DNA from 3 places in the Burkholderia sp. AU33423 genome. Region 1 is predicted to be linked to each of the others. Evidence: predicted binding sites of a transcription regulator. Region 1 holds the regulator's gene; each other region holds the start of a gene.

What was found. The regulator FliA, encoded in region 1, starts transcription of late flagellar genes. The targets are predictions, from matches to a motif close to CTAAAGTTTNNNNNNNNNNNGCCGNTA.
Region 2: fliS (flagellar export chaperone FliS) is a predicted target of FliA. The motif match lies at 8,147-8,173, and genes of this name have one in related genera.
Region 3: flgK (flagellar hook-associated protein FlgK) is a predicted target of FliA. The motif match lies at 5,980-6,006, and genes of this name have one in related genera.

The regions. Positions count from the first base shown of each region.
Region 1 covers NZ_NKFH01000002.1:235,188-245,287, forward strand. The annotation lists gene CFB50_RS01140 (VOC family protein) at 1-473, shown strand, start outside; gene CFB50_RS38470 (hypothetical protein) at 555-1,292, opposite strand; gene CFB50_RS01150 (DUF805 domain-containing protein) at 1,350-1,730, shown strand; gene flhB (flagellar biosynthesis protein FlhB) at 2,074-3,273, shown strand; gene flhA (flagellar biosynthesis protein FlhA) at 3,270-5,372, shown strand; gene flhF (flagellar biosynthesis protein FlhF) at 5,369-7,114, shown strand; gene CFB50_RS01170 (nucleotide-binding protein) at 7,107-7,925, shown strand; gene CFB50_RS01175 (RNA polymerase sigma factor FliA) at 7,948-8,682, shown strand; S-adenosyl-L-homocysteine riboswitch at 8,791-8,905, shown strand; gene ahcY (adenosylhomocysteinase) at 8,938-10,100, shown strand, end outside.
Region 2 covers NZ_NKFH01000005.1:955,688-965,787, reverse strand. The annotation lists gene CFB50_RS17040 (GMC family oxidoreductase) at 1-598, shown strand, start outside; gene CFB50_RS17035 (flagellar hook-length control protein FliK) at 626-1,975, opposite strand; gene fliJ (flagellar export protein FliJ) at 2,007-2,465, opposite strand; gene fliI (flagellar protein export ATPase FliI) at 2,471-4,003, opposite strand; gene fliH (flagellar assembly protein FliH) at 4,036-4,719, opposite strand; gene fliG (flagellar motor switch protein FliG) at 4,712-5,707, opposite strand; gene fliF (flagellar basal-body MS-ring/collar protein FliF) at 5,697-7,460, opposite strand; gene fliE (flagellar hook-basal body complex protein FliE) at 7,709-8,053, shown strand; gene fliS (flagellar export chaperone FliS) at 8,248-8,682, shown strand; gene CFB50_RS16990 (flagellar protein FliT) at 8,679-9,011, shown strand; gene fliK (flagellar hook-length control protein FliK) at 9,142-10,100, shown strand, end outside.
Region 3 covers NZ_NKFH01000005.1:901,427-911,526, forward strand. The annotation lists gene CFB50_RS16725 (chromate transporter) at 1-18, opposite strand, end outside; gene CFB50_RS16730 (transcriptional regulator GcvA) at 115-999, shown strand; gene CFB50_RS16735 (solute carrier family 23 protein) at 1,075-2,382, opposite strand; gene flgL (flagellar hook-associated protein FlgL) at 2,672-3,913, opposite strand; gene flgK (flagellar hook-associated protein FlgK) at 3,936-5,921, opposite strand; gene CFB50_RS16750 (flagellar brake protein) at 6,119-6,874, opposite strand; gene flgJ (flagellar assembly peptidoglycan hydrolase FlgJ) at 7,094-8,077, opposite strand; gene CFB50_RS16760 (flagellar basal body P-ring protein FlgI) at 8,078-9,262, opposite strand; gene flgH (flagellar basal body L-ring protein FlgH) at 9,268-9,960, opposite strand; gene flgG (flagellar basal-body rod protein FlgG) at 9,981-10,100, opposite strand, start outside.

The DNA.
Region 1 (10,100 bases):
CGCCGTTTCTGTGGTTCGACCGCGACGCCGAGGCGGCCGCCGGTTTCTACGTATCGGTGTTCGACAACGCGCGCATCGTGCACGTCGCGCGCTACGGCAAGGCCGGCGCGCACGCGTCCGGCAGCGCGGAGGGCGCGGTGATGACCGTCGCGTTCGAGCTCGACGGGCAGGCATTCGTCGCGCTGAACGGCGGCCCCGTGTTCCAGATCACGCCGGCCGTGTCGTTCGTCGTCAACTGCCGGGACCAGGACGAAATCGACCACTACTGGGCGCGCCTGTCGGAAGGCGGCGACGAGCGTGCGCAACAGTGCGGCTGGCTGCGCGACCGCTTCGGCGTGTCGTGGCAGGTCGTGCCGGCGCAGATGAGCGAGCTGATGACGGGCGATCCGGCGCGTGCGGAGCGCGTGATGGCGCAGGTGATGACGATGAAGAAGCTCGATCTCGACGCGCTGCAGCGCGCGGCGGCCGGCTAGGAGGCGGGTAGCCCGTTGTAGGCGTGAACCGGCGAACCGGCGCCAGGGGCCGCGCAAACCCGTGAGCGGCCGGAACGGGCGCTAGGCCGGTGGCCGGCCGTCGCGCATCAGGCTCGTGTGGTCGAGGACGCGGTGGCCGGGCCCGTACGCGGTGCTTTCGATCCGGACGGCATCGGCTGGCGCGACCGGGCGCCCGGCGGCATCGACCGACATCGATTCCATCTCGACGACCGGCACGCACCAGGCCGCGCGGGCGCGTTCCACCGGCTCGCCACGCGTGTCGACGCAGCGCAAGGTGAAGCTCGCGGGGAAATCCTGCGCGCGCAGGGTTTGCGTCGATCCGTTCCACGCATGGTGCAGGGCGATCGTGCCGGGGTGCGGCGCGTCAGGCGCCTGCGCGCCGGGCGGCAGGGCCGGCGTGCCCGCGCAGCCGGCGGTCAGCGCGCAGGCAAGCGACAGCAACGGAGCGAGCGGATGACGGAGCATGGTGCGGTTCGAGCGGAATCGGCAAGTCATGGCGAAGCGTAGCGCGCTTTGCATGCCCGCGTAATGCCGGCCGGGTAATCGAATGCGGTACACGGGCTGCCGATTATCAATTGCAACCGATTTCATTCGGATGTAATCAAATGCTGGATTATCGGGGGCTGTCGTTTCTGTCAGGTCTTCAAGATTATTAAAATGACGCGGCATGCAAGCCGATGGCACGGCATTCCGCTGTTGCAGCCATACCCGCGCCGTGCCGGCGCCGTACGGGCGGGCGAGGTGGCCCGGTACGCCCTGGCCAGTACGTGAAAAGAGATGGAGTCCCGCGAAATTCAAACATATAATGCCGGCGTTGTTTCCGGGGTCGTCTATATAAAACAGGAGGGTAATAAAATGAATTTTTCCGAAGCCGTTCGTTCCGCACTCAATAAATACGCGACATTCGAAGGCCGTGCGCGTCGTGCCGAATACTGGTATTTCGCGCTGCTGACCTGTGCGCTGTCGATCGCCGCGCAGATCATCGGCGCGGCCGGCCGCGACGCCGGCCTGATCACGCTGCTGCTGCTCGTCGTGATCGGCCTGGTTTCGCTGGCGCTGATCATTCCGAGCATCGCGGTCAGCGTGCGCCGGCTGCACGATACGGGCCGCTCGGGCTGGTTCCTGCTGCTCGCGCTGATCCCGATCGTCGGCGCCATCCTGCTGCTCGTGTGGATGTGCTCGCGCGGCACCGAAGGTCCGAACCGCTTCGGCGCGGACCCGATCGTGGCGGCCTGACCGACACCTGCCCCGACGCGCGACGCCGCCGCGTCGGGGCCCGATTTCGCGTCGCATCCGCGGCAACGCTTCACTGCCTCACCGTTTCCTCGCCTTTTCCCCGCTTCACGTCGTCGTCGTCGCTTCGTCCGGAGCCGACACCTTGCGATCGCAACGATCGGCACGTTTTTCCGCCGCGCCGCACACCGTTCCGTCTCCCGTCCAGCCCCGTTCGCGCCGGCTCTCCCGATTCCCCGAAATACCCCCCTTTCCCGGCTTTGCTCGACCGATCGGCGTTTGACGCCTCCATGAATAATCGGTGTCACTGGAAAGCGGCATTCCGCCGTACCCGACTGGAGGCCCCGTGGCAGACGAGAGCGATCTCGACAAGACCGAAGCCGCCACTCCCAGGCGCCGCGAGAAGGCGCGCGAGGAGGGGCAGGTCGCGCGTTCGCGCGAGCTGGCTTCGTTCGCGCTGCTCGCGGCCGGGTTCTACGGCGCGTGGCTGCTTGCGGGCCCGTCGGGCGGGCATCTGCAGGCGATGCTGCGCGGCGCGTTCACGTTCGATCGCGCGACCGCGTTCGACACGAACCGGATGCTGTCGGCGGCCGGCAGCGCGAGCCTCGAAGGCTTCGCCGCGCTGCTGCCGATCCTCGCGCTCACCGGCGTCGCCGCGCTGCTCGCGCCGATGGCGCTCGGCGGCTGGCTGATCTCGTCGAAGACGTTCGAGCTGAAGTTCGACCGCCTGAACCCGATCTCGGGCCTCGGCCGGATCTTCTCGATCCAGGGGCCGATCCAGCTCGGGATGTCGTTCGCGAAGACGCTGGTCGTCGGCGGCATCGGCGGCATCGCGATCTGGCGCAGCAAGGACGAGCTGCTCGCCCTCGCGACGCAGCCGCTCGGCGTGGCGCTGCCCGATGCGCTGCACCTGATCGCCGTGTGCTGCGGCACGACGGTCGCCGGGATGCTGGTGGTGGCCGCACTCGATGTGCCTTACCAAATCTGGCAGTACGACAAGAAGTTGCGCATGACGAAGGAAGAAGTGAAGCGCGAGCATCGCGAGAACGAAGGCGATCCGCACGTGAAGGGGCGGATTCGCCAGCAGCAGCGCGCGATCGCGCGCCGCCGGATGATGGCGGCCGTGCCGAAGGCCGACGTGGTCGTGACGAACCCGACGCACTTCGCCGTCGCGCTGCAATACACGGACGGCGAGATGCGCGCGCCGAAGGTGGTCGCGAAGGGCGTGAACCTCGTCGCCGCGCGCATCCGCGAACTCGCGGCGGAACACAACGTGCCGCTGCTCGAAGCGCCGCCGCTCGCGCGTGCGCTGTATCACAACGTCGAACTCGAACGCGAGATTCCCGGCTCGCTGTACTCGGCCGTCGCCGAAGTGCTCGCGTGGGTCTACCAGCTCAAGCGCTTCCGTTCGGAAGGCGGCGCGTTCCCGGCGATGCCGGTCGATCTGGAGGTGCCGGCCGAACTCGACAAGGGGACGTCGGTCGCCGCCGACGACGAACGTGAAGAAGCCGAGGACACCCTCGGCAAGCAAGGGACCGCAGCATGAGCACCCCGACCACCGGCCTGTTCGCGAAGCGCCCGAACCCGTTCGCGGGCACGAACCTGCGCGCGCTCGCGGGCCCGATCCTCATCTGCATGATCCTGGGGATGATGATCCTGCCGCTGCCGCCGATGCTGCTGGATCTGCTGTTCACGTTCAACATCGCGCTGTCCGTGATGGTGCTGCTCGTCAGCATGTACACGATGAAGCCGCTCGACTTCGCGGCGTTCCCGAGCGTGCTGCTGTTCTCGACGCTGTTGCGCCTGTCGCTGAACGTCGCATCGACGCGCGTCGTGCTGCTCGAAGGCCACACGGGCCCGGACGCGGCCGGCCAGGTGATCGAGGCGTTCGGCCACTTCCTGGTCGGCGGCAACTTCGCGGTCGGCATCGTCGTGTTCGTGATCCTGATGATCATCAACTTCATGGTGATCACGAAGGGCGCGGGGCGGATCGCCGAAGTGTCCGCGCGCTTCACGCTCGACGCGATGCCCGGCAAGCAGATGGCGATCGACGCCGACCTGAACGCGGGCCTCATCAACGAAGAGCAGGCGCGCAAGCGCCGCCTGGCCGTGTCGCAGGAAGCCGAGTTCTACGGGTCGATGGACGGCGCGTCGAAGTTCGTGCGCGGCGATGCGATCGCCGGCCTGATCATCATGGCGATCAACGTGATCGGCGGGCTGATCGTCGGGATGGTCCAGCACGACATGACGTTCGCGGCCGCCGGCACCAACTACACGCTGCTGACGATCGGCGACGGCCTCGTCGCGCAGATCCCGTCGCTCGTGATCTCGACCGCGGCCGGCGTGATCGTGTCGCGCGTCGCGACCGACGAGGACATCGGCACGCAGATCACCGGCCAGCTGTTCACGAACCCGCGCGTGCTGAACATCACCGGCGCGATCATCGTGCTGATGGGCCTGATCCCGGGCATGCCGCACTTCGCGTTCCTCGCACTCGGCGGCGGCGCGATCTGGCTGGCCCGCACGCAGACCAAGCGCGCGGCGGCCCGCAAGGCGGCCGGCGACCTGACCGACATCGCGCCGCCCGCAGCGCTGCCGTCGGACAGCCACGAGGCGACCTGGGACGACGTGCAACTGATCGACCCGCTCGGGCTGGAAGTCGGCTACCGCCTGATCCCGCTCGTCGACAAGAACAGCGACGGCGAACTCCTCAAGCGCATCAAGAGCATCCGCAAGAAATTCGCGCAGGAAATCGGCTTCCTGCCGCCGGTCATCCATATCCGCGACAACCTCGAGCTGCGACCGAACGCGTACCGGATCGCGCTGAAGGGCGTCGAGATCGGCGTCGGCGAAGTGTTCCCGGGCCAGTGGCTCGCGATCAACCCCGGCCAGGTGACTGCCGCGCTGCCCGGCGCCGTCACGCAGGATCCCGCGTTCGGGCTGCCGGCCGTGTGGATCGACGTCGCGATGCGCGAACAGGCGCAGGTGTACGGCTACACGGTGGTCGACGCGAGCACGGTCGTCGCGACGCACCTGAACCATCTGGTCGTCCAGCACGCGGCCGAGCTGCTCGGCCGCCAGGAAGTGCAGTCGCTCGTCGAGCGCACCGGCAAGGATGCGCCGTCGCTCGTCGAGGACCTCGTGCCGAAGACGATCTCGCTCACCACGCTGCAGAAAGTGCTGCAGAACCTGCTCGAGGAAGGCGTGCCGATCCGCGACATGCGCACGATCCTCGAAGCGGTGTCCGAACACGCGGGCCGCGGCGATGCGTTCGAGATCACGGCCGCGGTGCGGCTGTCGCTCGGCCGCGCGATCACGCAGCAGTGGTATCCGGGCGCCGGCGAGATGCAGGTGATGGGTCTCGACTCGAATCTCGAGCGCGTGCTGTCGCAGGCGCTCGCCACCGGCGCGAACCCGGGCCTCGAACCCGGCCTCGCGCACAACCTTCTGACCGGCACGCAACAGGCGATGCTGCGTCAACAGAATCTCGGGCTGCCGCCCGTGCTGCTGGTGCAGCACGCGCTGCGCGCGATGCTCGCGCGTTTCCTGCGCCGCAGCCTGCCGCAATTGAAAGTGCTGTCGTATGCCGAAGTGCCGGACACACGCACGATCAAAGTCGTTAACGTCATCGGGGGTTCCGCTTGAACATTCGCAAATTCACCGGCGCAACGAGCCGCGACGCACTTCGTCTGGTGCGCGAGGCGCTCGGCGCCGACGCGGTCGTGCTGTCGAACCGCACGCTCGATGACGGCAGCGTGGAAATCGTCGCCCTGGCAGATTCGGACCTGGCCGCCGTGACGCCGCCGGCCGCGGCGCGTCCGCGCATCGCCGCGTCGCGCACGCCGGAATCCGTGCCGGCTGCCGCCGTGCCGGGCATCGTGTCGCGCCCGGGTGCGGCGCTGGCCCGCCCGACGGTCAATCCGTACGCAGCAGGCGAAGGCGGGCTGCCGGACGTGTTCTCGTCGGTGTTCGGTGCAAGCGCCGACGCGGACGAGGCGACGGCGCAACCTTCGGCATTCGATGAGGACGCGCCGGCTGCGGCAGCGCCGTCTTCCGCCGCTCCCACGCCGGCCGCGGCCTCCGAGCCCGCGCCGTGGCTCGTCGAGCACGCGAAGCGCCTGACGCAGCAGCGCGACGCGCTGATGGCGCGTGCGCAGGCGACGCCCGCCGCGCCGCAAGCGAGCGCGCCTGCCCCGCAGGCCGCCGCGAGCGCGACGCCGCCCAACTGGGCACGCGACATCGTGCGCGACGCCGAACGCCGGATGCCGGCCGCCGCCACCCGCGCGCCCGACACGAACACGAGCGCGATGCATGCCGCGATGGCGGCCGAGCGCACGCGCCTGTCCGCCGACGCGGCCACCGCGGTGGCCGATGCCGTGAAGTCGCGCATCGAGCGGATCGTCAACGATACGGTGATGCAGGAGCTCGGCGAACTGCGCGGGATGATGGCAGAGCAGTTCGACAGCCTGATGTGGCACGACCGCCAGCGTCGCAGCGCCGTGCACGGCGCGCTGACGAAGCACCTGTTCGCGGCCGGTTTCTCCGCGCAGCTCGTGCGGATGCTGGTCGACAACATGCCGGCCGGCGACGGCGCGCAGACCCTCGAACAGGCCGCCGAATGGGCGCGGTCGGTGCTCGCGTCGAACCTGCCGGTGCTCGACAGCGAAGATGCGCTGATGGAGCGCGGCGGCGTGTTCGCGCTGATGGGGCCGACGGGCGTCGGCAAGACGACCACCACCGCGAAGCTGGCCGCACGCTGCGTGATGCGCTTCGGCGCGAGCAAGGTCGCGCTGCTGACCACCGACAGCTACCGGATCGGCGGCCACGAGCAGCTGCGCATCTTCGGCAAGATCCTCGGCGTGCCCGTGCACGCGGTGAAGGATGCGGGCGACCTCGCGCTCGCGCTGTCCGAGCTGCGCAACAAGCACATCGTGCTGATCGACACGATCGGCATGAGCCAGCGCGACCGCGCGGTATCCGACCAGATCGCGATGCTGCACGGGGCGAATGCGCCGGTGCAGCGCCTGCTGCTGCTCAACGCGACCAGCCACGGCGACACGCTCAACGAAGTCGTGCAGGCGTACCGCAGCGCGGGCGAGCACCCGGACCTGGCCGGCTGCATCCTCACGAAGCTCGACGAGGCGACCCACCTCGGCGGCGTGCTCGACACGGTGATCCGCTACAAGCTGCCGATCCATTACGTGTCGACCGGCCAGAAAGTGCCGGAGAACCTGTACGTCGCGTCGACCAAATTCCTGCTGAAGAGCGCGTTCTGTGTACCGCGCGACGGCTCGCCCTTCGTGCCGCAAGACGAGGACATGCCGACGCTGCTTTCCGCACTGACCGCACGTTCCACCGCCGAGCTGCACGAGGTGCGATTTGGATAAACAAATCATCGACCAGGCCGAAGGGCTGCGGCGCCTGCTGGCCGGGCGCGCGTCACGCATCGTCGCGGTGGCGGGCGGGCCGGCGGGTGTCGGCTGCACGTCCACCGTCGTGAACCTGGCGGCGGCGCTCGCGTCGCTCGGCAAGGATGTGCTCGTCGTCGACGAGCGTGCCGACGTGCATTCGGCCAGCGCGACGCTGGCGGGCGCGTGGCTGCGCGACGGCGAGCGCGCGCGGGTCGCGGCCGGCTTCGGCCTGTGCGCCGCGGCGCGGCTCGCGCGCACCGGCTACACCGACGCGCAGCTGAGCGATTTCATCGACGGGCCGGCCGACATCGTCCTCGTCGACGCGCAGCTCGGCGCCGACGGTTCGTTCTCGGCGCTCGCACGCGAAGCGCACGACGTGCTGGTCGTCACGCGGGTCGCCGCGCAGGCGATCACCGAGGCGTATGCGTGCATGAAGCGGCTGCATTTTGCGCACGCGTTCGCGCAGTTCCGCGTGCTGACCAATCACGTCGGCAGCCACGCGGACGCGAAGACGGCGTTCGACAACCTCGCGGGCGTCGCGAGCCGCTACCTGACGGTGTCGATCGCCGACGCGGGCTGCGTGAGCGCCGATCCGCTCGTCGAGCATGCGCGCGAACTGACGCGTGCCGCGGTCGACGCGTTCCCGTCGTCGGCCGCCGCGCGCGATTACCGGCAGATTGCCGCCGACCTGCTGTACTGGCCGATGCGCCCGCGTCCGGGTGCGGGCCGCGCCGTGCACGCGGGCGGCAAGCCGTCGTATGAGGCGGGGGCGGCCCACGCCGCATGAGCGCCACCGGAAGGAGAGAGCCATGATGTACAACGCTCAAGGAAAGATGTCCCAGGCCGACGTGCTCGCGCAATATGCGCCGCTCGTGCGACGCCTCGGGCTGCAGCTCGTCGCGAAGATGCCGGCGAGCGTCGACCTCGACGACCTGATCCAGGCCGGCATGATCGGCCTGATGGACGCGGCCGGCCGCTACAAGGAGGACCAGGGCGCGCAGTTCGAGACCTACGCGACGCAGCGTATCCGCGGCGCGATGCTCGACGAGCTGCGCAGCAACGACTGGCTGCCGCGCAGCCTGCGCAAGACGTCGCGCGAGGTCGAGCACGCGGTGCACCAGGTCGAGCAGCATCTTGGCCGCTCGGCGAGCGAGACCGAGATCGCGCAGCACCTGAACATGCCGCTCGACGAATACCAGGGGATGCTGCAGGACCTGCACGGCAGCCAGCTGATCTATTACGAGGATTTCGACCGCGCGGCCGACGACGAACCGTTCCTCGACCGCTACCGCGTCGATCACACCGATCCGCTGTCGGCGCTGCTCGACGAGCACCTGCGCGAAGCGCTCGTCGAGGCGATCGAGCGGCTGCCGGAGCGCGAGAAGCTGCTGATGTCGCTGTACTACGAACGGGGTCTGAATCTGCGCGAGATCGGCGCGGTGCTCGAAGTGAGCGAATCGCGCGTGTGCCAGCTGCACAGCCAGGCGGTCGCGCGCCTGCGCGCACGGCTGCGCGAACAGGCGTGGGTCGGCGCGGAGTCCTGACCCTTTCCTGACGGCCGCGCGCGCCGGCGCCGCGCGCTGGTGCCGGGTGCGCGCCGTATGTGTGCATGCTTGCGCATTCCGCGCGCCGATTTGCTACAATCCTCTCCGCTTTCCGAGGAGCGTTGCGACGGACCTCCTGTGTCCGCCAGGCTCGGAAGGCTTCACCAAGCAGTCGTGCGGCACAACCGCGTCGGCCCCGCTTCCTGAACGGCGCTCACGTCACCAATCTAGAAACTTTTTAGAAAGGAGGGCGTGATGAACGCCATTATCGATTCCAAAGCTACCAACGATTACGTCGTCGCCGACATGGCGCTGGCCGGCTGGGGCCGCAAGGAACTGAACATCGCCGAGACCGAAATGCCGGGCCTCGTGCAGATCCGTGACGAATACAAGGCACAGCAACCGCTGAAGGGCGCGCGCATTGCCGGTTCGCTGCACATGACGATCCAGACGGGCGTGCTGATCGAGACGCTGAAGGCGCTCGGCGCGGACGTCCGCTGGGCCTCGTGCAACATCTTCTCGACGCAGGACCACGCCGCTGCCGCGATCGTCGAAGCCGGCACGCCGGTGTTCGCGTTCAAGGGCGAATCGCTCGACGAATACTGGGAGTTCTCGCACCGCATCTTCGAATGGCCGAACGGTGAATTCGCGAACATGATCCTGGACGACGGCGGCGACGCAACGCTGCTGCTGATCCTCGGCGCGAAGGCCGAGAAGGACCGTTCGGTGATCGCTAAGCCGACCAACGAGGAAGAAGTCGCGCTGTACAAGTCGATCGCGCAGCACCTCGACGCGGACCCGACCTGGTACTCGACGCGCCTCGCGCACATCAAGGGCGTGACCGAAGAAACCACGACCGGCGTGCACCGCCTGTACCAGATGGAAAAGGACGGCCGCCTGCCGTTCCCGGCGTTCAACGTGAACGATTCGGTCACGAAGTCGAAGTTCGACAACCTGTACGGCTGCCGTGAATCGCTGGTCGACGGCATCAAGCGTGCGACCGACGTGATGATCGCGGGCAAGGTCGCGGTCGTCGCGGGCTACGGCGACGTGGGCAAGGGCTGCGCGCAATCGCTGCGCGGCCTGGGCGCGACCGTGTGGGTCACCGAAATCGACCCGATCTGCGCACTGCAGGCGGCGATGGAAGGCTACCGCGTCGTGACGATGGAATACGCGGCCGACAAGGCCGACATCTTCGTGACGGCGACCGGCAACTACCACGTGATCAACCACGATCACATGAAGGCGATGCGCCACAACGCAATCGTCTGCAACATCGGTCACTTCGACTCGGAAATCGACGTCGCGTCGACGCGCCAGTACCAGTGGGAAAACATCAAGCCGCAGGTCGACCACATCATCTTCCCGGACGGCAAGCGCGTGATCCTGCTGGCGGAAGGCCGCCTCGTGAACCTCGG
Region 2 (10,100 bases), on a different contig from region 1:
TCCGTCGCTCGAACGTCCCGACCTGCAACTGCATTTCTGCACGGCACTCGTGGACGACCACAACCGCAAGATGCACTGGGGTTTCGGCTATTCGCTGCACGTGTGCGCGCTGCGGCCGTTCAGCCGCGGCACGGTGGCGCTCGCGAGCGGCGATGCACGCGACGCGCCGCTGATCGACCCGCGCTTCTTCAGCGATTCGCGCGATCTCGACCTGCTCGTGCGCGGCACGCAGGCGATGCGCAAGATCCTGTCGCAGGCGCCGCTCGCGTCGCAGGGCGGGCGCGAGCTGTACACGCGGGCCGACCAGAGCGAAGCGGAACTGCGCAAGACGATCGTCGAGCATGCCGACACGATCTACCACCCGGTCGGCACCTGCCGGATGGGCTCGGACGCGCGCGCGGTCGTCGATCCGCAACTGCGCGTGCGCGGCGTCGAAGGGTTGCGCGTGGTGGATGCGTCGGTGATGCCGACGCTGGTCGGCGGGAATACGAATGCGCCGTCGGTGATGATCGGCGAACGCGCGGCGGATTTCATCGTCGCCACGCGCAAGGGCGCGGCGCCGCGCGGCGAGGCAGCCGCGGCGGTGCACGGCCGCTGAGCGGCGCGCGCACGGCGGCGGCCATGCTCAGGCAAATGTATCGACGAGGCCGGCGCGGCTCACGCTCGCGGCGGCCGGTGCGGATTGCGCAACGCCGACCGGTGCATCGCCGGCTGACGATCCGCCGCTCCCGCGCCGCGACGGCTGGCCGCCGGCGAAGGATTGTTGCGGGTTCTGCTGCTGCGAGGCGAAGCCGCCGTCGCTGACGGTCGCGCTGCCGAGTCCGAGCCCGCCCGCTTCCATGGCCTCGCGCAGCTTCGGCAGCGCGGCTTCGACCGCTTCGCGCACCTGCGCGTGCTGCGACACGAACAGCGCGTGCGCGTTGTTGTCCGCGACGCGCAGCACGACCTGCAGCGGCCCGAGATCGGCCGGATTGAGCGTCAGTTCGGCGCTCTGCTGGTGCGCATTCGACAGGAACACGACCTTCTGGCTCAGCGCGTCCGTCCAGTCCGGCGTGCTGATGTGCGGTGCGAGCACGTGCGCGTTCGCGGCGGCGATCGCCCCCGCGGCCGGCGACAGCTGCAGGTTCGCCTGGGCCGCGGCCGCAGCCGTGGCGCCGGCCGCGAGCGTCGCGCTGGCGGCCGGGTCCGCCGCGTCGCTGGCTGCCGCGAGCGCGTGCTGCTCGCCCGACTGCGCGTTCGCGTTGGCCTGCAGCGCCTGCGCGGTGGCTTGTACCGGCGTTTGCTGGGTGGCGAGCGCACCCTTCGCGTCGGCGAGCGTGCGGTCGAAGGTCGGCACCTTCGGTGTCAGCGGCGCGGCGGTGCCGGTCGCCGCGGTCGCGGCGGGTGCGGACGCCGTCGTGCCGGCCGCGGGCATCGCGATCGCGCCCGAGCCGCCCGTCAGCTTGGCGAGCGCTTCCTGCAGCACATCGCGGCTCGTTGCCGGTGCGGCCTGGGTGGCCGCCGCCGCGTCCTTGGCCGCGTGATCCGCCAGCGTGGCCGTGGCATCGGGTTGGCCGGACACGGCCGTCTTTTGCGCAGCGGCCGCGGCGGCAGCCGCATCGGCCGGCATCGCGTTGTCCGTGCGCGCCTGCAGTTGCGCCTGCACGGCCGCAGCCGCCGCGAGCGCGGCCGCGTCGGGGTTGATGGCGGCAGTCGTGGTCGTATCGTCGGTCGTGTCGTCGTCTTCGGTGGCGGACGGCTTCGTGCCGGCGGCCGGCTTCGACGAAGCCTGTTGCGTCGACGCATCCGGCACGCCGGAATTCGACGTATCGCGACGCGTGGCGACGCTTTGCTTCAGCGTCTGCGCGAACGGCACGGCGGTCGTCGTGGTCGCGGCATCGTTGCCGGCGGCGCTGGACGAACCCGAGCCGCGGGCGGCCTTGAGTGCGGTGCCGGCGGTGTCGAGCAGCGCGCCGAGCAGGGGCAGGGGAGGCATGTCGGTTCTCTCGTTCGAAGGCGGTGGTCGGTTACGACGAACGGGCCGCGTCGGCCCGCATGCGCAGGATCTTCGCGGCGTGTTCGTCGGCGTCGCGCTGTTCGCGCCGGGCGTCACGCTTCGCTTCCTGCGCGACGCCGCGCGCCTGCAGGATTTCGAACGAGCCGACGGTGCGTTTCTTGTTTTGCCAGTTCGGGCGGGCTTCGTCGATACGGATTTCGGCCGCGGCCAGCACGCTGCGCTGCTGCGCGATCGCGGCGTCGAGCGTATCGATGAACGCCTGGAAATTGCGCCAGTTGCCGGCCGGCATCCCGTGCTGCGCGGATTGCGAGAAGCGCGCGTGGTATTCGTCGCGGTAGCGCAGCAGCGCGTCGAGCTGCTCGGCGGCCGCGGTGCGGTCGCGCTGCGCGGTGCCGAGCTGCTTCGTGGCGGAATCGAGATCCTCCTGCGCGCGGTCGAGCAGCAACTGAAGGGGAAAGCCGTGTGCCATCTGGATCAGCCTCCGTAAGCGTCGAACAGTGCATCGAGCCCGGCGAGGCTCGACGCGAACGGCGCGCATTCGCGAAAGCCCTGCTGCAGGAACGCCTCGATGCGCGGATAGAGCGCGATCGCGCGGTCGAGCTGCGCGTCGCGGCCGGGCGCGTACGCGCCGACCGCGATCAGGTCGCGATTGCGCTGGTAGCGCGACAGCATCTGCTTGAACTGCCGGACGTGGTCGAGGTGCGTTTCGTCGATCAGCGCGGTCATCGCGCGGCTGATCGACGCCTCGATGTCGATCGCCGGATAGTGGCCGGCCTCGGCGAGCGCGCGTGACAGCACGACGTGGCCGTCGAGGATCGCACGCGCCGAATCGGCGATCGGGTCCTGCTGGTCGTCGCCTTCGGTCAGCACCGTGTAGAACGCGGTGATCGAGCCGCCGCCTTCCGGCCCGTTGCCGGTGCGCTCGACGAGCGCGGGCAGCTTCGCGAACACCGACGGCGGGTAGCCCTTCGTCGCGGGCGGCTCGCCGATCGCCAGCGCGATCTCGCGCTGCGCCATCGCGTAGCGCGTGAGCGAATCCATCAGCAGCAGCACGTGCTTGCCCTGGTCGCGGAAATACTCGGCGAGCGACGTCGCGTAGGCCGCGCCCTGCATCCGCAGCAGCGGCGACACGTCGGCCGGCGCCGCGACGACGACCGAGCGCGCGAGCCCGTCCTCGCCGAGGATCTGTTCGATGAATTCCTTCACTTCGCGGCCGCGTTCGCCGATCAGCCCGATCACGATCACTTCCGCGCTCGTATAGCGCGCCATCGTGCCGAGCAGCACCGACTTGCCGACGCCGGAGCCCGCGAACAGGCCCATCCGCTGCCCGCGGCCGACGGTGAGCAGCGCGTTGATCGCGCGCACGCCGACGTCGAGCACGTGGTGGATCGGTTCGCGCTCGAGCGGGTTGATCGACGGCGCCGACAGCGGCGCGTCGACCTTCGACGCGAGCGGGCCGAGGCCGTCGAGCGGGCGGCCCGACGCGTCGACGACGCGCCCGAGCATTTCCCAGCCGACCGGCAGCCGCTTCGCGCCCGCGAGCGGATCGGCGACGGGCGCGCTTTCGCGCGGCCAGACGCGCGCGCCGGGCAGCACGCCCGCGACGTCGGTGGTCGGCATCAGGAACAGGCGATCGCCGGCGAAGCCGACGACTTCCGCTTCCGCGTGCGGCAGCGTGCTGCCGGGCGGCAGTTCGATCGTGCATTCCGCGCCGACCGACAGGCGCAGCCCGATCGCTTCCAGCACGAGGCCGGCCGCGCGCGTCAGGCGCCCGCACGGCCGCAGCGGCAGCGCGCGCCGGCTGCGCGCGGCGAGCCCGTTCAGGTGGGTGCGCCAGTGCGCGAGATGCGGGTTGTGCGGGGCGCGCGGCGTGGCGCCGGCGGCCTCGGCCGCCTCGGCCGCCGCAGTGGTGAGGGGCTGGGTGGCGTCTTGAGCGGTGTCCAGCGCGGCGTTGTGCGCGTCCGGGCCGAACGACGCGAGCGCGAGTTCGCGCTCGAGCGGCGTCATGCCGTCGTGCGCGAGCGCCTCGGGCGGCCGCGTCACCACGTGCTCACCTTGCCGATCGCGGCGGCGACGCGCTGCCAGCGCGTGGGCAGCGTCGCGTCGACCTCGCCGGTCGCGGCGTGCGCGCGGCAGCCGCCGCGCTCGATCGACGCATCGGTGCGCACGTTCCAGCCGAGCGTATCGAGATCGTCCTGCAGATAGGCTTCGACGACGGGCAGGTCGGCCGGATTCACCGCGAGATGCGGCGCGCCGGACAGCGCGGGTTCGGCCGCGAGCACGTCGCGCACGGCGGCAACCAGCGCGGCCGGGTCGTGCTTCACGTGCTGGCGGACCACCTGCTGCGCGATGTCGAGCGCGAGCTGCGCGATATCGGCGGCCAGATCGTGCTCGACGGTCGACACGGCCTCGCGGAACGACGCGGCGAGCGCCGCGAGCTGCGCGGCCTGTTCACGCGCGTCGGCCTGGCCGGCTTCGAAACCCTGTTCGCGGCCCTGCTCGAAACCGGCCTGGTAGCCGAGCGCCTGGCCCTCGACGTGGCCGGCCGCATGGCCTTCGGCGTGCGCGGCGTCGCGCACGCGCTGCAGATCCTCGGCGAGCGCGGCGGCGGCCGCTGCCGCGTCGTCGGGCGGCGGCGGGGGCGGCGGCGGGTCGAACGACGCCATCTCCCACCGCTGGTAGGCGGTGAGGGTGCCCGCGCGATCGCTCGCCGAATCAGACATACGCGTCTTCCGCCTTGCCGCCGATCGCGATCGCGCCGCTTTCGGCCAGGTTGCGCACGATCTGCAGGATGCGGCGCTGCTGCGTCTCGACGTCGGACACGCGTACCGGGCCGCGCGCGTCGAGATCCTCGGCGAGCAGTTCGGCCGCGCGCTGCGACATGTTCGCGAGGAACTTCTGGCGCAGTGCCGGCGGCGCGCCCTTCAGCGCGATGATCAGCGTTTCCGACTCGACTTCCTTGAGCACCATCTGGATCGCGCGATCCTCGAGGTCGAGCAGGTTCTCGAACACGAACATCTGGTCGATGATCTTCTGCGCGAGTTCGGCGTCGTACTGGCGCACGCTTTCGAGCACGCCTTCCTCATGCACGCTCGTCATGAAGTTCAGGATTTCGGCCGCGGTGCGGATGCCGCCCATCGGGCTGCGCTTCAGGTTGTCGCTGCCGGACAGCAGGCCCGTCAGCACGTCGTCGAGCTCGCGCAGCGCGGCCGGCTGGATGCCGTCGAGCGTCGCGATCCGCAGGATCACGTCGTTACGCAGCCGCTCGGTGAAGCACGACGCGATTTCCGACGCCTGGTCGCGGTCGAGGTGCACGAGGATCGTCGCGATGATCTGCGGATGCTCGTTCTTGATCAGTTCGGCCACGGCGGCCGAGTCCATCCACTTCAGGCCCTCGATGCCGCTCGTGTCGCTGCCCTGCAGGATGCGGTCGATCAGCACGCCGGCCTTGTCCTCGCCGAGCGCCTTGGTCAGCACCGAGCGGATGTAGTCGCTCGAATCGAGCGACAGCGCGGTGTGCTGCTCCGCTTCCTTCGCGAATTCGTGCAGCACGTCCTCGACCTGCTCGCGCGTGACGTTCTTCAGCGCGGCCATCGCGGCGCCGATCTTCTGGACCTCGCGCGGCGCGAGGAACTTGAATACCTGCGCGGCCTCTTCCTCGCCGATCGACATCAGCAGGAGCGCGCTCTTGGTCAAGCCTTCAGCGTTCATCGGACACCCAGTTCTTCACGACGGTGGCGACGATCTTCGGATCCTGGCGGGCGATCGTGCGCGCGTAGTCGAGGTTGCGTTCGTAACGGTTCTTCTCGCTCTCGAACCCGAGCAGCAGCGAGTCGGGTTCCTCCGCCTTCTCCGGCGCCGGCAGGCCGTCGAGCGCGACCGGATCGTCCGGTGCGGCGAGCGCCGGCGCGGCCGGTTCGGGCGGCGGGAATGCGCGGCGCATCGCCGGGCGCACGAACATGAAGTAGAGCGCCGCCGCGGCCGCCGCGATGCCGAGCCACTTCGCCGCTTCCTTCGCCATCGCGATCATGTCCGGCTGGCGCCACCACGGCAGGTCGGCGTACGGGTCGCTCGCGGTGGAGAACGCGCTGTTCACGACGTTCACCGAGTCGCCGCGCTTCTCGTCGTAGCCCATCGCATCCTTCACGAGCTGTTCGACCTGCGCGAGCTTCGCGGGCGGCAGCGGCTGCATCGTCACGTGGCCCTTCGCGTCGGCGACCGGCTGGTAGTTGACGACGACCGCGACCGACAGCCGCTTCACGCTGCCCATCGGCTGTTCGGTGTGGCGGATCGTCTTGTCGAGCTCGTAGTTGGTCGTCTGGTCCTTGCGGTCGCTGACCGGCGTCGTCTGCGGCGCGTTCTGGCCGTTGCCGGCGACGATCGGCGCGGAGGCCGGCTGCGGCGGCGTGTTCGACAGCGCGCCCGGCACGCCCGACGCGCCGCCCTGCGCCAGCTCGGTCGCGCTGCTGGTCTGCTGGCTGCGGATCGCGGATTGCTGCGGATTGCCGTTCGGGCCGTAGCTTTCCGACGTCTGCTCGATCTTCGAGAAATCGAGATCCGCGCTGACCTGCGAGCGCGCGTTGCCGGCGCCGAAGATCGGCGCGAGGATCGCGTCGATGCGCTTCTGCGTGTTGTGCTCGACCTGCTGCACGTACTTGAGCTGGCTCGCGTCGAGGCCGGATGCCGACGCGGTCTGGGTCAGCAGGTTGCCGTCCTGGTCGACGATCGTCACGTTCTTCGCGGGCATGTCGGGCACGCCGGACGACACCATCCGCGTGATTGCCTGAACCTGCCCCTCGTCGAGCACACGGCCCGGGTAGAGGTCGACGAACACCGACGCGCTCGGGGCTTCCTTGTCGCGCACGAACACCGACGGCTTCGGGATCGCGAGATGCACGCGCGCGCCGCGCACGGCGTTGATCGATTCGATGGTGCGCTGCAGCTCGCCTTCGAGCGCGCGCTGGTAGTTGATCTGCTCGGCGAACTGGCTGATGCCGAATTTCTGGTTGTCCATCAGCTCGAAGCCGACCGAGCCGCCCTTCGGCAGCCCCATCGCGGCGAGCTTCAGGCGCGTTTCATGCACCTGGCTCGACGGCACGAGGATCGCGCCGCCGGCATCGGCGAACTTGTAGGGAACGTTTGCCTGCTGGAGCGCGGCAATGATCGCGCCGCCGTCGCGATCCGACAGGTTGCTGTACAGCACGCGGTAGTCGGGCGCGCGGCTCCACAGCACGAGCGCGGTGATGACGGCGACCGCGAATGCGACGGCGATCAGGAACGGCAGCTTCGGGTTGCCCTTCATCCGCGAGATGCCGGGGATGCGTTCCGCGAAGCCGCCAAGCCCGAAGTCCGCGCCTGCGCCACCCGCGCCCGGCAACGCGGCGGCCGCGGCGGCGCCGGGCGCCGGGCTGGCGAGGCCCCCGCGGGCGTCTGGGTTGATCAGCGAGTTGGCCTGCGAATCCATGCGTCGAGTTTCTCCGGAGCGGGACGACTGAGCTCGCTCGGACGAGCGGGCGGACAATGACACGATGCGATTATCGTGACCCGGGCCCGACTCCGATCGACCGAAAAGAGCGGGGTTTCCCCCGTACTTTCTCGGCTTTGACGCGCGGCGCGCTGCTATCCTTTTTCGGAATCCGGCATGGTGCGCGTGGTGCGGCACCGGCGGATCTCCCGGTGCGTCCGGGTCTCTCTCTCAGTTTTGGGGACAGCATGACTGCGAACGTCAGCGGAATCGGTTCGGTGGTGCAACAGATGCAGTCGATGGCCGCGCAGGCGTCAGGCGGCGTCGCGAGCCCGGCGGCGGCACTGGCCGGCTCGGGCGCGGCGACGGCCAGCACGTTCGCCAGCGCGATGAAGGCGTCGCTCGACAAGATCAGCGGCGACCAGCAGCACGCGCTCGGCGAGGCGCAGGCGTTCGAGGTCGGCGCGCCGAACGTGTCGCTGAACGACGTGATGGTCGACATGCAGAAAGCCAACATCGGCTTCCAGTTCGGGCTCCAGGTCCGCAACAAGCTGGTGAGCGCTTACAACGACATCATGCAGATGGCGGTTTGACACGGCGGCTATTCAGGGAAAGCGATCCGTGGACGGCCATCCGGCCTGGGCTGCGGGCCGGCCTGGCTGCGCCAGGCGGCACGCGCCGCTTGCCTAAAGCTTTCCCAATCCCTTCCGATAACTCCGGTGAAGGCCGCGTCGTGCGATGCACGGCGGCGGTTCCCGTATAGCCAAGGCACAACAAGGAGAAGCGCATGTTTTCCCCAGGACACGCTGGAGCCAGTGCATACGCGCGTGTCGGCGTCGAGACCGGGGTGATGGGCGCTTCCCCGCACCGGTTGATCGCGATGCTGTACCAGGGCGCGCGGCAGGCGGTTGCGCTGGCGCGCATGCATTTGCAGCAAGGCAATGTATCCGCGCGCGGCGAAGCGATCAGCAAGGCGATCCGGATCGTCGACAGCGGGCTGAAGGCGTCGCTGAACCTCGATGCGGGCGGCGAGATCGCGGAGCGGCTGGACGCGCTGTATGCGTATATCGGCCGGCGTCTGCTCGAAGCCAATGCGCAGGCGAGCGACGCGATGCTGGTCGAGGTCGACAGGCTGCTCGCGACGCTCGAGGAAGCATGGACGGGGATCGCCCCGGAAGTCGCGCGGATGGCCGCGCAACAGGCAGTGGAAGCATCGAGATGAATCGCAAGGCCGAATACTTCGAACGTTACGAGGCGCTCGCCGCCGTGTCGGGCCGGATGCTGGGCGCTGCCCGCAGCGCCGACTGGAGCGCGTTGCCGGAGTTGCAGGCCGAATTCATGCAACTGGTCGACGGGCTGAAGGAAGCCGATCCGGGCGTCGTGCTCGACGAATCGGATCTCGGCCGCAAGCTCGACCTGATCCGCCGCATCCTGGCCGACGACGCCGCGATTCGCGATCTCGCGAGCCCGGACCTCGCGCGGCTGTCCGCGCTGTTCGAGGCGCGGCGCTCGACCCAGGTATTGACCGATCTCTACCGCGCGCGCGGGTAGGGCCCGTTTCCGGGGAAACGGGCGCGGGGGCGCACGAGCCCGTTGCGGCAGGCGCGCAGTTCCCGCGGACGGCACCGGCATGCCGTTCCCGGATTCGCAACGATGTGGCTGAGATAAGCAGGCTCCGATCATGACCGGTATCGACTCCGTTGCGGCCGCGCTGCTGGCGAGCCGCCTCGACAGCTTGCTGACCGGCACCGTGTCGGCGCCCGCCGGCGGCGGCGTGACCTCGCAGGTCGGCACGCCGGGCACCGGCGCGTCGTCCACGCCGTCGGCCGGCACTCCGCCTGCCGCACCGCCTGCTTCCACCCAGACTGCACTGTCCGATGTCGGGCGCGTGCTCGACGCGATCTCGCGCGCCGGCGGGGACGCGACGCCGGCCATCGCCGGGCGCGCGCCGCTGCTGGCTGACCCCGCCGTGCTGTTGACCGACACGGCTGCGCCGGCCCGCGCGCCAGCCGCTGCCGATCCGGCAGCGCCGTCCACGCCCGCTTCAACTGCTGCGTCGTCGGCTGCGGCAACACGCGAAGCCGCGGCGACGTTGCCCGTCGCGGCGCTGCGCGCGGCGCTCGCGCAGGCCGTGAGCGAAAGCGGCCTTTTCTACGAATCTCATCTCGCGCAGTGGCTGGCCGGCCAGCGTCCGCTCGCGGCGCTGATGCGCGAGCCGCAGGCGCGCCTCGCGGCCGCGCTCGCACCGGCCGATCCGGATGCCGCACGGCACGGCTCGACCGACCTGCTCGACGAGCTGCTCGAGCCGCGTCCGCCATTGGCCGCGACCGCGCGCGCAACCGCGCCGCCGGGCACGCCGGCCCAGGGCGGCGCGCCGGCTCGGGACCCCGCACAGGCGTTGCCGGCAGGCGCGCGGCAAGGGGCGTCGCTGCCGCACGATACGGCCGATCTGCTCGGCGATCGGCCCGATGCGCGCTGGACGCCCGCGCGGGCCGAGCTGGCCGCCGCGTCGTCCGATTCGCCGGCGCAGACGGTCGCGACCGTGCATCCGGCCACCGTGCCGCTCGTCAGGCAGCAGCTCGACGCGCTCGCGACCGACCAGTTCCGCTGGGCGGGCGAGGCGTGGCCCGGCGCGCGGCT
Region 3 (10,100 bases), on a different contig from region 1:
CGGAGAAGCGGATTGCATGGGGTTCCTTATCAAACGGTGACCCGAGGTTACCGCCGTTCGGAATACCGGCAAAACGATTTTATCGGCGCGCCCTTGTGATCTAGAATCACAAGCATGGCACGCGATCTCCCGCCCTTTTCCGCGCTTCGGGCCTTTGAAGCCGCGGCACGACATGAAAGCTTCAGCGCCGCCGGCGACGAGCTGCATGTGACTCACGGTGCCATCAGCCGGCAGATCGCCGGGTTCGAGGCCTGGCTCGGCAAGCCGGTGTTCCACCGCTACGGCAAGCGCGTGAAGCTCACCGACGAAGGCCGCCGCTACCTGGACACCGTGCGCGCGGCGTTCGACAGCATCGCGCTCGCGACCGAGCAGCTGCGCAACACGGGCGCGGCACGCGTGCTGCGCATCAATGCGCTGCCGACCTTCGCGATGAAATGGCTGCTGCCGCGCCTGTCGCGGTTCCAGCGCGACGTGCCGAACGTCGAGCTGAAGCTGTCGACGTCGAACGCGCCGCTCGACACGCTCGACGGTTTCGACGTCGCGATCCGCCGCGGCCCCGGCCACTGGCCGAACTGCACGAGCGGCCACTTCCTCGACGAAAGCGTGATTCCCGCCTGCAGCCCCGCGCTGCTCAAGCGCGTGCCGATCGCGCGCGCGGACGATCTCGCGCGCCATGTGCTGCTGCATTCGGATACGCGGCCGGAAGGCTGGCGCGACTGGTTCGCGGCGGCCGGCGTGGCGATGAAGGGGCGCAAGCGACAGTCGTTCGACCACTTCTACCTGGCACTGCAGGCGGCCGTCGACGGCCTGGGCGTCGCGCTCGGCCCGTTGCCGCTGATCGACGACGAACTCGCGAGCGGCCGGCTGGTGATGCCGCTGGAGGGGCCGCGCATCGCGACGCGCAGCTACTGGTGGATCGCGCCGCGCGCGCCGGCGGACGATCCGCTCGTCGCGCAGTTCTGCGCTTGGCTGCAGACGCAGTCGAACGTCGGCGCGTAGCGCCTCGACGTTCGACGCAAAAGACGACGCGGGCGGCAGGACGACGCGGGCGGCAGGACGCCGCCCGCCGGAAGCTCAGACCACCGGGCCCGGTTCCTTTTCCTTGCGCAGGATCGCGTACAGGATGATCGCGCCGAACGTCGCGGTGCCGATCCCGCCGAGCCCGAAGCCGCCGATCTTCAGCGAGAAGTCGCCGGCGCCGAGCACCAGCGTGACGGCCGCGACGATCAGGTTGCGGTTGTCGGAGAAGTCGACCTTGTTGACGACCCAGATCCGCGCGCCCGTCACCGCGATCAGCCCGAACACGACGATCGACACGCCGCCGAGCACCGGGCCCGGAATCGTCTGGATCACCGCGCCGAACTTCGGCGAGAAGCCGAGCACGATCGCGATCACCGCGGCGACCGCGAACACGAGCGTCGAGTAGATCCGCGTGACGGCCATCACGCCGATGTTCTCCGCGTAGGTCGTCACGCCCGTGCCGCCGACGCTGCCCGACACGATCGTCGCGAGCCCGTCGCCGATGAACGCGCGGCCCACGTAGCGATCGAGGCTGGTACCGGTCATCGCGCTGACGGCCTTGATGTGGCCGAGGTTTTCCGCGACCAGGATCACCGCGATCGGTGCGAGCATCAGCATCGCGTGCGGATCGAACACCGGCGCGCGGAAGCTCGGCACCCCGAACCAGGCCGCCTGCCCGACGATCGAGAAATCGATCGGCTTGCCGAGCCCCATTCCGTTGGTCGCGACCGCGTAGATCGCGTAGGCAATCACCAGCCCGACCAGGATCAGCAGGCGCTGCACCATGCCGCGCGAGAACACCGCGACGCCGCCGACGCACAGCACCGTGACCAGCGCCATCACCGATTCGAAGGTCGACCCGGACACGCCCTTGACCGCGATCGGCGCGAGGTTCAGCCCGATCACCGCGACCACCGCGCCGGTCACGACGGGCGGCATCAGCGTCTCGATCCAGCGCGTGCCGATCGCCTGCACCAGCAGGCCGAGCGCGACGTACACCACGCCGCACGCGACGATCCCGCCGAGCGCGACCGGGATGTTCGGGTTCGGGCCGCTGCCGCCGTAGCCGGTCACCGCGATCACCAGGCCGATGAACGCGAAGCTCGAGCCGAGGTAGCTCGGCACGCGGCCGCCGACCAGCACGAAGAACAGCAGCGTGCCGATGCCCGACATGAAGATGCACAGGTTCGGGTCGAAGCCCATCAGCAGCGGCGCGAGCACGGTCGAGCCGAACATCGCGACGACGTGCTGCACGCCCATCGCGACCATCTGCGGCCACGCGAGGCGCTCGTCGGGGCCGACCACGCGCGAGGCCGCGCCGGTCGATTGCACCCGCCAGCGCGGGAAGTAGGAATCGGACATGGGGGAAAAGGGCTCCTGTCAGTCGCCGGCTGCGGAGGATGCGCCGGTCTGGAATCTGGCGCGAGTTTACGGAGCGGAAATGGGGCTGGCAAGCAGGCTGAGAAGGGGGCTGAAAAGCGGGCCGCCGAGCGGGGCCAGCGTGCACGATGCGCGGCTTGCCGCATGTGCGAAACGGGGCACGATGGTGCGCCCCGGTGAAGCGCCCGCCCGCGCGGGGACAGGCGCGGGCGGCGTCCGACGCCGGCCGCGACGCAAGCGGGCGCTCACATCGCGGCCGGCGCGGCTGACATCAGGGGTTGATGTACTGGAACAGCGACAGGTTCTGCAACTGCGCGTACGCCTTCTGCGAGCCCGTCAGCGCGTTCTGCATCTGCAGGAACTGGCTGATCGTCGTCACCATGTTGGTGCTCGTCAGGTCGGACAGGTTGCTGGTGACCTGCAGCGACGCGGTCTGGTTGACGGCCTGCATCGCCTTGACTTCCTGCTCGCGGCCACCGACCGATGCCTGAATCGTCGTGACGTTGCGCATCGTGTTGCCAAGCTTGGTCGAGCCGGTCATCAGCGCGTTCTTCAGCGCCGCGCCCGCCACAGCGTTGCCCGTCACGGGCGTCTTCAGCGCCGCGATCATCGCGTCGAGCGTCGAGAACACGTCCGAGCCGCCGCTCGCCTGCGGCGCCGGCTCAACAGCAAACTTGTCGCCGGCGGCCGGCGTGCCCGACACCGCCACCGTCATTCCGCTGCCGAGCGAGATCGCCGCGCCCGACGAATAGGCCTGCGCCGGCGTGGTGGTTGACGGGCTGACCGAGTTGTCGGTCACGGTGTAGGTCGGCGCGGCGGCCGTGCCGCCAAAGGTGATCAAGAACTGATGGCCGTTCGTCGCGATCGACGGGTTCGTCACCGTGACCGCGCCGATCGTGCCGGTGCCCGTGTTGCCCGCGCCGGCCGACGGCACCGGCGAGCTGCCGATCGCCGGCACCGACATGAAGACGGCCGCGCCCGTGTCACCCTGCGACACGGTGCTCGAATCGGCGATCTGCACCTGCCGCGTGCCGGTGTCGCCGACATAGGCGACGCTGCCGCTCGCCGTCGTCGAAAACGGCGCCGCCGAATTCTTCGTGCCGGCGAACAGGTAGTTGCCCGCGCCGTCGTTGGTGTTCGCGAGCGTCATCAACTGGTCGCGGTAACCCTGCAGCTGCGTGGCGAGCGCCGAGCGGTCGCTGTCGGACATCGAACCGTCGCCGGCGCGCACGAGCAGCGACTGCGTGTTCGTCAGCACGGTGCTCACGTTCTGCAGCGTCTGGTCCTCGGCCTGCAGTGACGCGAGCGCCGCGTTCTGGTTGGTCGCGTACTGCGACAGCGTCGCCGACGTCATCGACAGCTGCACGGCCTGCGCCGCGCCGGCCGGATTGTCCGCCGCCGTCTGCAGGCTCACACCGCTCGAGATCTGCTGATACAGCTGCGCAAGCTGGGTCTGCTGATCGTTCATTTGTGAAACGTTCAGCTGGAAGAACTGGGCGCTGGAAATCCGCATCGCTTCTATCCTTCGAATCCGGTCAATTGAACAGGCCGAGCACGGTCTGGAACAGCGTCGCCGCCGTCTGGATCACCTTCGCGTTCGCCTGGTAGAACTGCTGGTACTGCATCAGGTTGGCCGCTTCCTCGTTCGTGTTCACGCCCGACACCGACTGCTGCGCCTGGGTGATCTGGCCGACCAGCCCTGTCTGCGCGGCGCTCGACGATTTCAGCTGGGTCGTCGTGTTGCCGATGCCGTTCACGTAGCTCGCATACGCGCCCGTGAGCGTCATCGTGCCGTTGCCGAACGCCTTCGCGTTGACCAGCTTCGACAGCGCGAGCGCGTTGGAGCCATCGCTGGTGCCGCCCGCATACGGCCCGATCGTGAACGAGTCGCCGGTCGCCGGTGCGCCGGACAGCGTGACGCTCACGCCGTTGAGCGCGCCCGCGGCCGTTCCCGACATCGTCATCGTCGCACCGGCCGCCGGATCGTACGGGACAGTGTCCGTCGGGGTTTTGATCGTGACCGACGTCGGCGGCGTGGTGCCGATCGTCACCGTGGTGCCGACCGGGAAACCCGTCAGCGTCTTCGCCGTCGCGTCGTAGGTCAGCTTGGTCGTCGGCACTTGGTAGCCCGCGGTGACGCCGCCCAGCGTGATCTTGCCCGTGCCGGTGTTGGTGCTCGCCGCCGACGTGACGGCCGGCGATGCTGCCGCGATCGCCAACGCGCTCGACGTGGCGAGCCCGAAGCCGTTCAGCGCGCCGCGCGTCGGCAGCACGGTGAACTTGTCACCCGGCTGCATCTGCGTGCTGGTCGCGGTCGAGAAATTCAGCCCGCCGAGCGAAACCGGCATCGGCCCCGCCTTCTGGTCGACCACCGCGCCGCTCGCGCGGTCGGTCAGCGTGTAGTTCGCGCCGTCGAACGACAGCGTGTAGTCGCTCGTCGTCGGCTGCGACGCGTTCGCGAACGACACGGACAGCGACGCGTTGCCGGTATTGCCCTGGTTCGCGTACACGGTCGGCGACGGCGTCGAGAACAGGTTGCCGCCCTTGTTGCCCGACAGGTCGATGCCAAGCGCGTTCTGCGCGTTGACCTGCGCGGCGAAGCTGGTCGCGATCGCGCCGAGCTGGGCCTGTGCGGGGTCGAGCGTCTGGCTGCGGAACGCGAGCAGGCCGCCGAGCGTGCCGCCCGACAGCGACGAATCGGGCAACGCCTGGTTCGGCCCCTGCGGCTTCGCGCCGGCGATCCCCTGCGACACGACGGTCAGTTCGCTCGGATCCGACGGCGACGTGACGGCCGCAAGCTGGTAGCTCTTGTCGGCGACGACGAGCGGTTGGCCACCCGACATGAACACGCTGTAACCGCTGTCGTTGCGCACGACCTGGATACCGGCCAGGCCCGACAGGTTCGACACCGCGAGGTCGCGCTGGTCCAGCAGCTGGTTCGGCGGCTGCCCCTGGCTGCTCGCCGCCGCGATCTGCTGGTTCAGCTGCGCGATCTGCGTGGTGTACGTGTTGATCTGCGACACGGTGCTGGTGAGCTGCGTGTTCACGCTCTGGCGCAGCGCGTCGTACTGCTGGCCGGCCGCGTTGAGCTGGTTGGCCAGCGTCTGCGCGTTGCTGATCGCGGTCTGCCGCACCGACGGGTCGGACGCGTTGTTCGCGACGTTCTGCAGCCCGGTGAAGTAGCTCGTGATCCCGGTCGAGATCCCCGCCGTCGGGCTGCCGATGTAGTTGTTCAGCTGCGCGACGAGCGTGTACCACGTCGACAGCGCGCCGCCCTGCGTCTGCGCGGTGTTCAGCTGGTCGCTCAGGTACTGGCTGTACTGCCGCTGCACGGTGACGGTGTTCACGCCTTGCGGCATGTAACCGCTGCCCGAGTATTGGCTGCTCGCTTCCGCATACACGGGCCGCTGGACCGAATAGCCGGGCGTCGCCGCGTTGCTGATGTTGTTGCTGGTCGTCGTGAGGCCCCAGAGCGCGGCATTCAGGCCGCTGACGCCGAGGTTCATGAGTGTGTTGGACATGCGCGATCCTGATGAGCCGGCCGCGCGTCGCGGCCGCCGGGTTGCGTGACTCCCGGTATAACGGCCGCCGATCGAAAAAATTGAGGGAAAAAATGCACGCGCGACGCGCACGTGCGCGTCGCCGGTTCAGGCGTGCGGCCGAGGGTGCCGCAAACGTCGTGCGGGCCGCCCCGGGCGGGCCGGCCGCCGCTTGCGCGTCAGGCCCGCGCGAGCGAGCGGCGCTTCATCTCGAGCTGCGTGATCAGCCGCTGCAGCGTGTTCTCGGCGCTGCCCGGCAGCGACATGTAGCGGAAGCCGAGCTGGTAGCGCCGCGACCCGTTCGGCATCTGCGTCGAACGCTGCGACACGAGCTGCAGGTCGAGCGACAGCTTGCCGTGGCCGGTCAGCGTGAGCTCGACGTCGGGCAGCAGCGTGCCGACCTCGAGCGCCTCGACGCGTTCGTCGGCCGTGCGCAGCCCCACGCCGCCGAGCGACAGGTTATGCACCTCGAACACGAAGCTTTCGCCGTCCGGCAGCTTGCCGCGGCACAGGAACGGATCGACGATCGGCGCATCGACGCGGAAATATTCGCGGCGCTGGATGCACATCAGCACGTCGGGGAAATCGGCGACGAACGCGGGCAGCCCCTCGTAGCGCGTCTCGCGCGGCGTGCCCGTGGAGAATTCGACGCGCACGCCCTCCGGCGCGGCCGCGAACGTGCAGTGCGACGCGCCGAGGATGCCGGCGTTCTGCTCCGACAGCGCACCCCAGTCGAACGTAAACGTCCGCGCGCCGACATCCACCTCGAGCAGGCGCGTGACGAGCTGGCCGCCCGGGTACTGGACGGTCAGGAAATCGCCGCGATTGACGAGGTTGCGCAGCTGCACGCCGATTTCCAGTGGATTGCGGCGGGCATAGTCGGGCCCGGAGTGGCCTGCATCCAGGCTGGGGTCCGTCGACGTTTCGATATTCATGGCTAGCCGGTCATTCTTGTCATGGGCGCCCGGGCAACCGGTGCGCAATAAAACCGGGCCAGAACGGGGCCCGGTCGCAGGTCTCTCACACTTAGCGGCAGTGCTGACCGAAAGTTTAGATCGAATTGGGGATTTTTTTCGCGCAAACGTTGAAACCGCGCGCGGCGGGCGGCCGGGCGCGGTCCAGAGGGGTGCAACAGGCAGTCGCCGACGGGGCCGTCAGCCGATCTGCTGCATGATCGAGATCAGCTTTTTCGCGTAATTCGGGTCGGTCGCGTAGCCGGCCTTCTGCATCCCGTGCGCGAAGCCTTCGACGCTGCGGCTCGCGCTCAGCACGCCCGAGTAGCGCGGATTGTTCTTCAGCAGGTTCGCGTAATCGGTCATCGCGTGCTCGTACGAATCGTACGCGCGGAATTTCGCGACCACGCGGCGCGGCGTGCCGTTCACGTATTCCGTGGTCAGCGCCGACACCGTGCGGCCGGTCCAGCCCTTGGTCGCCTTGATGCCGAACACGTTGTAGCTCGTCGAGCCGTCGGTCGCGCGGATCTCGCGCTTGCCCCAGCCCGATTCGAGCGCGGCCTGGCCGACGATGAAGCGCGCCGGGATGCCGGTCGACGCGCTGGCCGCCTGCGCGGGGCCCGCGAGCCGGTCGACGAACGCGTCGGCGTCCTGCACGCCGCTCGCGCCCTTCAGCGGCGGCGTCAGCGCGCTGCCGGCCGAATAGCCGCGCGTGCCGGCGAGCCCGCCGTTGTTGGCCGCGTTCGCGTAGGCCTTCGCCATCGCGTTCATCGCGGCGAGACCGCCTTCGTTGCCGGACGCGCCGAAGCCGTCCGCGCCCAGCCCGGCCGCGCCGACGTCGGCCGCCGTTTCGCTGCCCGCGCCCTGCCCCGCATTGCGCAACAGCTGCTTCATCAGCGCGTCGGCCACGCCGATCCCGCGCGTCGACATCTGCTGCGCGAGCTGCTGGTCGAGCATCGACGTGTACATCTTCGACGTATGCGAATCGAACAGCCCGCCGTCGGGCGACGCGTCGCGCATGCTCTTGAGCATCATCTGCGTGAACATCGCGTCGAACTGGCCGGCGACCGCCTTCGCGCCGGCCCGCGGCGATTGCTTCGCCTGCTCGCGCAGGGCGTCGAAACCCTGCACGTCGAGCGCAAAGCGCTGCGTGAGGTCGTTCGCGTTCGGGAGACTGGCTGCCATTTAGATGATCTCCAGGTCGGCGCGCAGCGCGCCGGCCGCCTTCATCGCCTGCAGGATCGACATCAGGTCCGCGGGCGTCGCGCCGAGCGTGTTCAGCGCCTTCACGACGTCGGCGAGATTCGCGCCGGCCGTCACCATTTTCAGCGCGCCGTTGTCCTGCTTCAGCTGGATCTGCGACTGCTGCGCGACCACCGTCTGCCCGTTCGAGAACGGCCCCGGCTGCGACACCACCGGCTGCGTGTTGACGACGACCGACAGGTTGCCGTGCGCGACCGCGCAGCTCTGCAGCGTGACCATCTGGTTCATCACGATCGAGCCGGTACGCGCGTTCAGGATCACCTTCGCCGCCGCCTTGTCCGGGCTGACGTCGAGGTTCTGCAGCCGCGCCATGAACGCGACCTGCTGCGCCGAATCGGCCGGCGCGGCGAGCTGGATCGTGCGCCCGTCGAGCGCCGTCGCGGTGCCCGGGCCGAAGCTCGAGTTGACCGCGGACACGATCCGCTGCGCGGTGCCGTAGTCCATGTCGTTCAGTTGCAGCTGCAGCACGCCGTTCATCTGCGCGATCGCGTTCGGCACCGAACGCTCGACGATCGCGCCGCCGACGATCCGGCCGGCCGCGAGCTGGTTCACCTGCACGCGGCTGCCGTTCGCGCTGGCGCCGGCACCGCCGACCGCCATGTTGCCCTGCGCGAGCGCATAGACCTGGCCGTCCGCGCCTTTCAGCGGCGTCAGCAGCAGCGTGCCGCCGCGCAGGCTCTTCGCGTTGCCGAGCGACGACACGGTGACGTCGAGCGCCTCGCCCGGCCGCGCGAACGGCGGCAGCGTGGCGGTCACCATCACGGCCGCGACGTTCTTCAGCTGCATGTTGCTCAGCTGCGACGCGCCGCCGTTGGCCGACCCGTTGTTGATCGAGATGCCGAGGTTCGCGAGCATGTTCGCGAGCGTCTGCGTCGTGAACGGCGTCTGCATCGTCTGGTCGCCCGTGCCGTCGAGGCCGACGACGAGGCCATAGCCGATCAGCGGGTTGTCGCGCACGCCCTGGATCTGCGCGAGATCCTTCAGGCGTTCCGCGTGCGCGGGCGCCGCGCCGAATACGCACGCCACGGCCACGGCCGCGAACGCGACGGCGAGCCGCGCGGCGGCATGCGCGCGGGCCGGGAAGCGGGCGAGAAGCGTCTTCTGCATCGTCATCACCACGGCGCGATGTTGAGGAAGAAGCGCTGCAGCCAGCCCATCGTCTCGGCTTCGTTGATGTAGCCCTTCGACGAGTATTCGATCTTCGCGTCGGCGACCTGCGTCGAGTAGACGGAGTTCGCGCCCGAGATCGTGTTCGGGTTCACGACCCCCGAGAAGCGCACGAATTCGTTGCCCTGGTTGATCAGCATCTGCTTCTCGCCGCTGACCACGAGGTTGCCGTTCGGCAGCACGTTGGTGACGGTCACCGTGATCGTGCCGTTGAACGTGTTCGCCGCGCTGGCGCCGCCGGTCGCCGCGAACTTGTTGTTGCCGGCGGCCGACAGGTTCGCCTTCGCGAACAGCCCGCCGAGGAAGCCGGCCGTCGGCACGTTGAAGTCGGTGGTGCCCTGCCGGTTCGTGTTCGCACCCGACGACTTGGTCGCGTTGATATTCTCCGCGATCATGATCGTCAGGATGTCGCCGACGTTGCGCGGACGCTGATCCTCGAAGAGCGGCCGCCCCGCGTAGCCGGGATTGTAGATCGAGCCGGGCGCCTGCATCGACATCGGCGTCGGCGGCTGCGCCGTCATCGGCTGCTGGATGATCGGATCGCGTGGAATCTGCGCGCAACCGGCGGCGAACGCCGCCACCGCGACCGCGCATGCGGCGCGGACGGTGGCTGACGGGAGGAGGCGAACCTGCTTCATGGCGACGACGGGTGTTCCGGTTAGCTCTTCATCTGCGTGACGGTCTGCAGCATCTGGTCGGACGTCGTCACGGCCTTGCTGTTGATCTCGTAGGCACGCTGCGTCTGGATCATGTTGACGAGCTCCTGCACGACGTTCAC